Linked DNA regions of Rubinisphaera italica. The protein of the gene in region 2 binds, or shares a complex with, the protein of the main gene of each other region. Links are inferred from orthologs where the notes say so. Each region holds a gene or a part of one and is shown on either strand. Other genes may lie near its edges.

Region 1 (3,290 bases), 900 kb from region 2 along the record:
CAATTGAGAGTTAATGATTCTATGCAATCACTTGATTTCATGGATATTGTCAACTTTCTCAGAAACTAATTAAAGTTTGGACCAATAATTGCTTATCAATCAAACGCTATATAAGGGATGTGGGTCAAATACAGGGATCCCTTGAAGATGATATTGACAATCTTCGATACCGAGAGATAATTTCGAATCGAATCCACGAGAAGACACTTTTCAAAAACTAACACATGAAATTTCGGCTACTGCCCTTTAAGGGCTAAGATTTGGGCCTCAAATAACTGTACCGCACTCCGTAGTTGTGCGGTACAACATCATTAACCCAAATTATTAGTAGGGAAGACGCACTTCATGATTGTCTTCACAGTGTTACCTGTTGAAGAATTCATCTTCACCAAAAGTTCACGAAAGTTCACTTAGTAAATTTCCTTAAATCTTGAAAAATTATCTGGTAAGACCAGTTGACATTCACTTGATTGACGATACGATCACTTAGAACTTTGTTACTACGAGGATAAGTAACTGAAACTTCTTATCCAACCATTTCGGAAATGTTCGCACGCTCAGAATAGTATTTCGTTAACAGCGTGCTTTTAAAAAATTACAGCTTCGTCACACGAAGCGAGGAAGGAAAAGCTGATGATTACCCCAATTAGTGAAACGAGTGTTGCACGCGAAAACAGTGTCATCCCGGATCGTACACCGATGGAAACCGAGATCGACGTTCAACTGGAAAAAGATCTGGTTCAGTCGTTCAAACTGCTGGCTGACGAAACCCGCCTGCGAATTCTATTTTACCTGCAGAGTTCTGGCGAATTGCATGTGACCGCACTTTGCGATCGACTCAAGCAGAGCCAGCCAGCTGTCAGCCATCACTTGGCTTTGATGCGAGTTGCCGGCTTGATCGAAGCTCGCCGTGATGGCAAGCACAACTTCTACTCGATCCGTAAGATTCACTTCTATCGTCTGATTTCTGAGTTCTTCTCAGCCATGAAAAACGACAGCAGCAACGACTTGCGATTCGAAGACTTCACAATTTCTCGTGAAGACTAGCCGACTTGAGCAATCTGATGAAGCCGTGAAGTTCATTCTTCACGGCTTTTTTTATGCACACACTTCAATACGTTCTAAACCGATTGAATCGTGTCGAACTTCCTTTTTTTTTCAGCTGGTCTCTGATAAATTTGGTTTGAAACCTGATCCCCAAAAGAGGAACTTTTCTACTTATGTCTCAACCCGTCAAACTCGCTCTGGCAGATGGTACAGTCTTTTCCGGAACCGCCTTCGGAGCAGAGGGCGAATCCTTTGGTGAAGTCGTTTTCAACACCAGCATGACTGGCTACCAGGAAATTATCACCGACCCATCCTATTGCGGCCAAATCATTGTGATGACCTACCCGCAAATTGGGAATTATGGGGTCAATCCTGAAGACATTGAAAGCAGTGGAACGGCTCTCAAAGGCTTCATCTGTCGAGAAGTTTGCGAGAAGCCGAGTAATTATCGAGCCACGCATTCCCTCTCCAGTTATCTGGCCGAACATGGTGTGATTGGAATGCAGGGGGTTGACACCCGCGCTCTGGTTCGTCGACTGCGAACTCAAGGTGCGATGACCGGTGTGATTTCTACTGTCGATCTGGATGATGCTTCTCTGGTTGCCAAAGCTCAACAATCGCCGGATTTGGTCGGACAGGATTATGTGAAAGCGGTTTCTGCCAAAGAAACGACCTGCTGGTCGGAAGCGCTTTCAGAACTGGCACGAACACCCGCTAATCAGACAACACTTCCTCCGAACAGCAAACGCCCGAAAGTTGTCGCGATTGATTACGGCATGAAATGGAATATCCCTCGGCACCTGGTCGATTGTGGATGTGATGTCGAAGTGATGCCAGGCACTTCGACTGCCGCCGAGATACTCGAACGGAATCCAGATGGCGTTTTCCTGTCCAATGGCCCAGGTGATCCCCGACCTCTGGACTATGCTGTGAATACAATTCGCGATTTGATCGGTAAAAAGCCGATATTCGGAATCTGCCTTGGCCAACAACTTCTTGGATTGGCGATGGGCGGAGAGATTTACAAACTGAAATTCGGACACCGGGGAGCCAATCAGCCGGTGATGAATAAGAAAACCGGCCGAGTCGAAGTAACTAGCCAGAATCATGGCTTTGCGATCAACGAAAAGACTCTGCCTGATAACGTTGAAGTGACTCACATCAATCTAAACGACAACACCGTTTCAGGAATCCGGCACAAAACCGAACCGGTCTTCGGAGTACAGTATCACCCCGAAGCCTCAGCTGGTCCGCACGACAGTCGTTATCTGTTTGATGAATTTATGCAATCGATGATTGGGGTCAATGTCTAGGGATTTGTATTCTGGCCCAATAACCCTCGAATTGTGTGCCACTGGCTTGGCCAGTGCAAATCGACACTAAGTACTAATGTTTCATACACTGGCAGAGCCAGTACCAGCCTGACGGGTCGATACTCCAAGGACTATATACCAACCTTCTACCTTTAACCTTCAAGACACACCGCCATGCCACAAGAGCAGACTTTAATTCTTTTCAAGCCCGATGCCATTCAACGTCGTTTGATTGGAGCATTGCTATCCCGGATTGAGAACAAGGGCTACAAAATTGCAGGATTGAAGATGCTGCAAGTGACGCCTGAACTGGCTCGAAAACATTATGAGGAACATGTTGAGAAGCCTTTCTACCCACACTTAGAATCATTTATCACCTCTGCACCAGTTGTTGCATTGGTTGTTGAAGGCCCGGATGCGATTTCTGTCATGCGTACCATGATGGGCAGTACGAATGGACGCGAAGCGAATCCGGGAACCATCCGCGGAGATTACGGCACCTCACGTCAAATGAACCTTATTCATGGCAGTGATGGCCCCGAAGCCGCTAAACGTGAGATCCCGATTTATTTTCAGGACAACGAATTGTGCGAATATTCGCTTTCACTGGCTGCATCTTTGATGGCTGCTGACGAATAATTTTCTAACTTCACTGAGCCGAGACAATCTGTAGGTTGGGTTAGCGAAGCGTAACCCAACCTACGACTGGAATCTTTTTTTAACCTCGTGTTGCTGTTGGAAGCGTCGTCTTCCAGACTGGAGTATGCCTCGTGATAGAAATCAAATTCCACATTTTCCAACGGTCAATCGCGCGATAACTTTCGTTTGTCGACTGCATCGTGAACGCGAATGGCGAGAACGGCATAGATGTTTTTATGCTGAAGGCTTGCGAAATTTTCTGCACGCCATCAATGCCCGCCAGCAGATCGC
Region 2 (4,856 bases):
CAAACGATTGGTCAAAGAAAACTGAAATCGAAACTGCTTGGATCAATTGTTGAGCTCAAACTTCGTTACTGCATTCATAATGACATCCGTTTGATTTCTCCCTTCATCGAAGAGTTGAAGTCGAATTTGTCTTCCCGTACAGAATTATCGACCACCACCATTACCCGGATACTCATCTCTGCTGAAGAGGCTCTGATGAATAGCATCGTACATGGAAATTTAGAGATCAGTTCTGAAATCCGAGAAACTTCGATGGCTGAATATCACGACATGATCGAGACACGTGCGCAAGATCCTCAATATCAAAATCGACGAGTTTCCCTGGAAATCAGTTTGAATCCAGTACGATTTCAACTCACGATTCAAGATCAGGGAATCGGGTTTGATCTTTCAAACATTAAAGATCCCCGTGATGAAAAATACATCAGCCGAGCGAGCGGTCGAGGGATGTTATTGATGCAAACTTTTATGGATTCCGTCGAATACAGCGATCACGGTCGTTGCATCTGCATGACCAAGATGATTCCGCAGAATATGCCAGAATCGGACCAGAAATTGAATGCATTGAACTTCTGCAAGCCCTGCTAAAAATTCAATCACTCGCAATTCGAAAACACAGCGACAAGCGAGTGAATCAACTCACTCGCTTGTCGCTTCATGCTTTCAAAATTTCGTTCGCTGATTCGCGCATCGATCGATTCTCATCGGTCAGTCACATCGAATCATTCATGTCATCCATCCAGTCCTGCAATGCTCGGACCTTCGGCGTTGGGTTAGAGGCAAAGGCTTCGAGAGCATCAATCACTGCCAGACATCCCGGCAAGGTCGTTACGCATGGCACACCATAAGCAACTGAGGCGGCTCGAATTCGACCTTCATCTGTTGATGGGCCGCGTTTACTGGGCGTGTTAAAGATAAAGGCGATTTCATCGTTTGCCATATAATCGAGCAAGTTCGGACGGCCTTCCTGAACCTTCCTAACAACATGCACTGGAATGTCAGCAGCCTGCAATGCAGATGCGGTTCCAGAAGTGGCCACGAGTTCGTAACCGAGTTTGCTCAAGCGACGAGCAGGCTCGATGATTCGGTCTTTAAACTGACCGGCCATACTGATAAAGATTTTTCCGCTTTCGGGAATGATTGAACCCGCAGCGATCTGACTTTTTGCAAAGGCTTCTGCAAAGGTTTCAGAAATCCCCATAACCTCGCCGGTCGATAACATTTCTGGGCCGAGAACAATATCGACACCTGGAAAGCGGGAGAATGGAAAGACAGATTCTTTGACAGAAGTATGTTTCGGAATCATCTCCGACGTAACCCCCTGCTCTTTTAGCGAGACACCCGCCATCACTTTTGCGGCGATGCGAGGCAATGAGATCCCCGTGGCCTTGGAAACGAACGGCGAAGTCCGACTGGCTCGTGGGTTCACTTCGAGCACATACACATCCATATTGCCATCCTGCTCTTTGACGGCATATTGAATGTTCATCAGGCCACGAACTTCGAGTTTATCTGCCAGGGCATAAGTCGCCTGACGAATTTCCTCAATGGTCTTCTCGGGAAGCGAATGCGGCGGGATGGCACAGGCGGAGTCACCCGAGTGGATTCCGGCTTCTTCAATATGCTCCATAATCCCGCCAACGATAGTCGTTTCTCCATCGGAAATCGCATCGACATCGACTTCGATCGCATCCTGTAAAAACTTATCAACGAGTACAGGTCGATCCGGAGACGCATTGACCGCCTCAGTCATATAACGAATCAGTTCAGATTCCTGATAGCAGATCTGCATCGCACGTCCGCCAAGCACATAACTGGGACGCACTAGCACGGGATAGCCGATTTGAGCGGCTGTCGACTGGGCTCCTTCGACATCACTGGCAATACCATTCGGCGGTTGCTTCAAGCCAATGGAGTTCAAGATCTCCTGGAATCGTTCACGGTCTTCAGCGGCATCGATACTGTCTGGCGTTGTCCCGATGATTGGCACTCCGGCTGCTTCTAGCCCCTTCGCGAGATTCAATGGAGTTTGACCACCGAACTGAACAATCACGCCATCTGGTTTGATGCGATCACAAATATTGAGGACATCTTCGAGGGTTAATGGCTCGAAGAAGAGAATGTCTGAAGTATCGTAGTCGGTCGAAACCGTTTCAGGATTCGAGTTGACCATGATGCTCTCGATGCCAAGATCTTTGAGAGCAAATGCCGCCTGACAACAACAGTAATCAAATTCGATCCCCTGCCCGATGCGGTTCGGACCACCACCTAGAATCATGATTCGCTGTGGCTTCTCAGGTTTTCGAGCCGGCGATTCATCTTCCTGCTCATAGCTCGAATAGTAATAGGGAGTGTAGGCTTCAAACTCAGCCGCACAGGTATCAACTTGTTTGAAGACCGGTTCAAGCCCCTGCTTTTTACGATAATCGCGAATCTGCAGTTCAGAAACATTCCACCAGCCCGCGAGTTGCTGATCGGAAAAACCTGCTTTCTTGGCTTTGACAAGAAGTTCCATAGGGCAGGACTGAACGCTGCTATACTTTTTCAATTCCAACTCAAGTTGAACGATTTCTTCGAGGTGCCGCAGGAACCAGAAATCGACTTGAGTCAGTCGATGCACTTCTTCGATCGACATGCCCGAGAGCAACGCATAGCGGATGTAGAAGACTCGATCTGAGTTCGGAATGGAAAGCTTGCTGCGGATCTCATCTTCTTCAGGGCGAAGTGAACTTTCCCATAAGTCTTTCTTCCCGCCACCGAGTCCAAAGTGACCGATTTCCAGGCCTCGTAGAGCTTTCTGGAATGATTCCTTGAAAGTTCGGCCAATCGCCATCGTTTCGCCGACGGATTTCATCTGAACTGTCAGAACAGAATCAGCGTCTGGGAATTTTTCGAATGTCCAGCGTGGGAATTTTGTCACCACATAATCGATTGTCGGCTCGAAACAGGCGAGTGTTTCGCGAGTGATATCGTTCGGAATTTCATCCAGAGTGAACCCAACTGCTAATTTGGCTGCGATTTTGGCAATCGGAAAACCCGTCGCTTTCGATGCCAGAGCACTTGAACGGCTGACACGTGGATTCATCTCAATAATAATCATTCGCCCGGTTTCGGGCTGAATCGCAAACTGGACATTGGATCCACCTGTCTCAACTCCAATTTCACGCATGCAGGCAATCGTGGCATCCCGCATCATCTGGTATTCTTTGTCAGATAGAGTTTGTGCAGGAGCGACAGTAATCGAGTCGCCTGTGTGGATGCCCATTGGATCAAAGTTCTCAATGGCGCAGATAATGACACAGTTGTCATTCTTATCCCGCATCACCTCCATCTCATACTCTTTCCAACCGAGAGCAGATTCATCAATCTGAACTTCTGTCACTGGAGAGAGCTTGAGTCCCTGACGAATTTTCTCTTCAAACTCCTGCCGGTTGTAGGCAATTCCACCACCAGAACCACCCAAGGTATAACTGGCGCGAATAATCAGAGGTAGGCCGATTTCTTCAAGCACTGCCAGTGCTTCGTCCATCGTGTGCACAATCTCCGAGCGAGGGACATCGAGACCGATACCAACCATCGCCTTTTTGAACTGTTCACGCTCTTCGGCTTTGGCAATGACCTTTGCATCGGCTCCGATCAATTCGACATTGTACTTTTCCAGAATCCCTCGATTGTAGAGATCCATAGCCGTGTTCAAGCCGGTTTGTCCACCTAATGTAGGCAAAATCGCATCCGGCTTTTCAATTTTGATAATCTCTTCCACATACTGCCAGGTAATCGGCTCGATGTATGTCCGATCTGCCGTATCGGGATCGGTCATAATTGTGGCAGGATTGGAATTCACGAGAACGACTTCATAGCCCAGTTCTCGAAGAGATTTACAGGCTTGTGTGCCGGAATAATCAAATTCGCAGGCTTGTCCAATGACAATTGGTCCTGATCCGATGATTAGAATTTTGTGCAGATCGTCGCGACGCGGCACGTTTCTCCTACCTTCCCTCTTGAAGTCTTAGTTGCGAACACATTCTCAGAATCGTGATCTGCAATCCCTCGCAGAATTCTCTGCTGTTCATCCAGATTGAGTCTATCTCTTATCGAAGCGCATGGAAACCACGTCAGATTAACAGTCCTATGCTCAGATGCAACCGAGAGAACCCGAAGTGAACACTTCCCTGGAAAGTTCGCACATCAAATCAAACAGCATTGATGAATGTGAGTACAAAATTTCTCATATGTGTTTACGATGACATTGCGTATCGCAATTTACTCTGTGAGCAATAATATTTTGTATAATACAAGCTCGAAGCCCGGGTGAGCGTGGTCAACGATTGATACATTCGCCTGTACGATTATTTCCCTAAATCGCTGCATTTGCTCAGGCAAAACGCGTAAAATTGATTTTGGAAATGCGCCAGCGGCACACAACCCGAATTTTATATTGGAACAATGAACTCCTGCAGTTTGCAGATTACTGTAGCGGCTTTTTCATGGTTTGAGCCCTATATTTCCAGTCAATCACCGTCTACACATTCATAGAAACGGCTATATGACCCAGCTCAACTGAACATGATCATGGTTTCAATTCCGTTTAAATTCTGAATTCGAAGAATTGAGATCGAATTGTTGGCTCATTTCCATAAAATGAACAAGTGCCAGTCAACTCATTTTATTCATAGGAGATCAAAACATGCCTGCTCAAACTTGTGCGCAATTGACCGCCAGCAAATGTGTCCCTTGCGAAGGGGGAGTCGATAAATTAACGGGCGAACAAGCCGAAGAACAAAATAAAGAACTAACCGGTTGGGAAATCTGCCATAATGGAGAAAGAATCCGAAAGCATTGGACCGTAAAGAACT

The links.
Region 1: the proteins of carB (region 2) and carA are in contact, whole or in part, in a solved structure (PDB 1KEE), measured with the Escherichia coli proteins. The link is inferred for Rubinisphaera italica from one-to-one orthologs.

What each region holds. Positions count from the first base shown.
Region 1 is NZ_SJPG01000001.1:3,350,516-3,353,805, forward strand. Bases 497-3,290 are described here. They hold carA (glutamine-hydrolyzing carbamoyl-phosphate synthase small subunit), read left to right. Parts: upstream 497-1,220; coding sequence 1,221-2,360; downstream 2,361-3,290. Other genes in these bases: Pan54_RS12440 (ArsR/SmtB family transcription factor), read left to right, coding at 634-1,047; ndk (nucleoside-diphosphate kinase), read left to right, coding at 2,535-2,999; Pan54_RS12455 (TrmH family RNA methyltransferase), read left to right, coding at 3,124-3,290. UniProt on the Escherichia coli protein: Small subunit of the glutamine-dependent carbamoyl phosphate synthetase (CPSase).
Region 2 is NZ_SJPG01000001.1:2,449,755-2,454,610, reverse strand. Bases 513-4,375 are described here. They hold carB (carbamoyl-phosphate synthase large subunit), read right to left. Parts: upstream 3,983-4,375; coding sequence 713-3,982; downstream 513-712. Other genes in these bases: Pan54_RS09300 (ATP-binding response regulator), read left to right, coding at 513-588. In the rest of the region: more of Pan54_RS09300, read left to right, coding at 1-512; Pan54_RS09290 (4a-hydroxytetrahydrobiopterin dehydratase), read left to right, coding at 4,688-4,856. UniProt on the Escherichia coli protein: Large subunit of the glutamine-dependent carbamoyl phosphate synthetase (CPSase).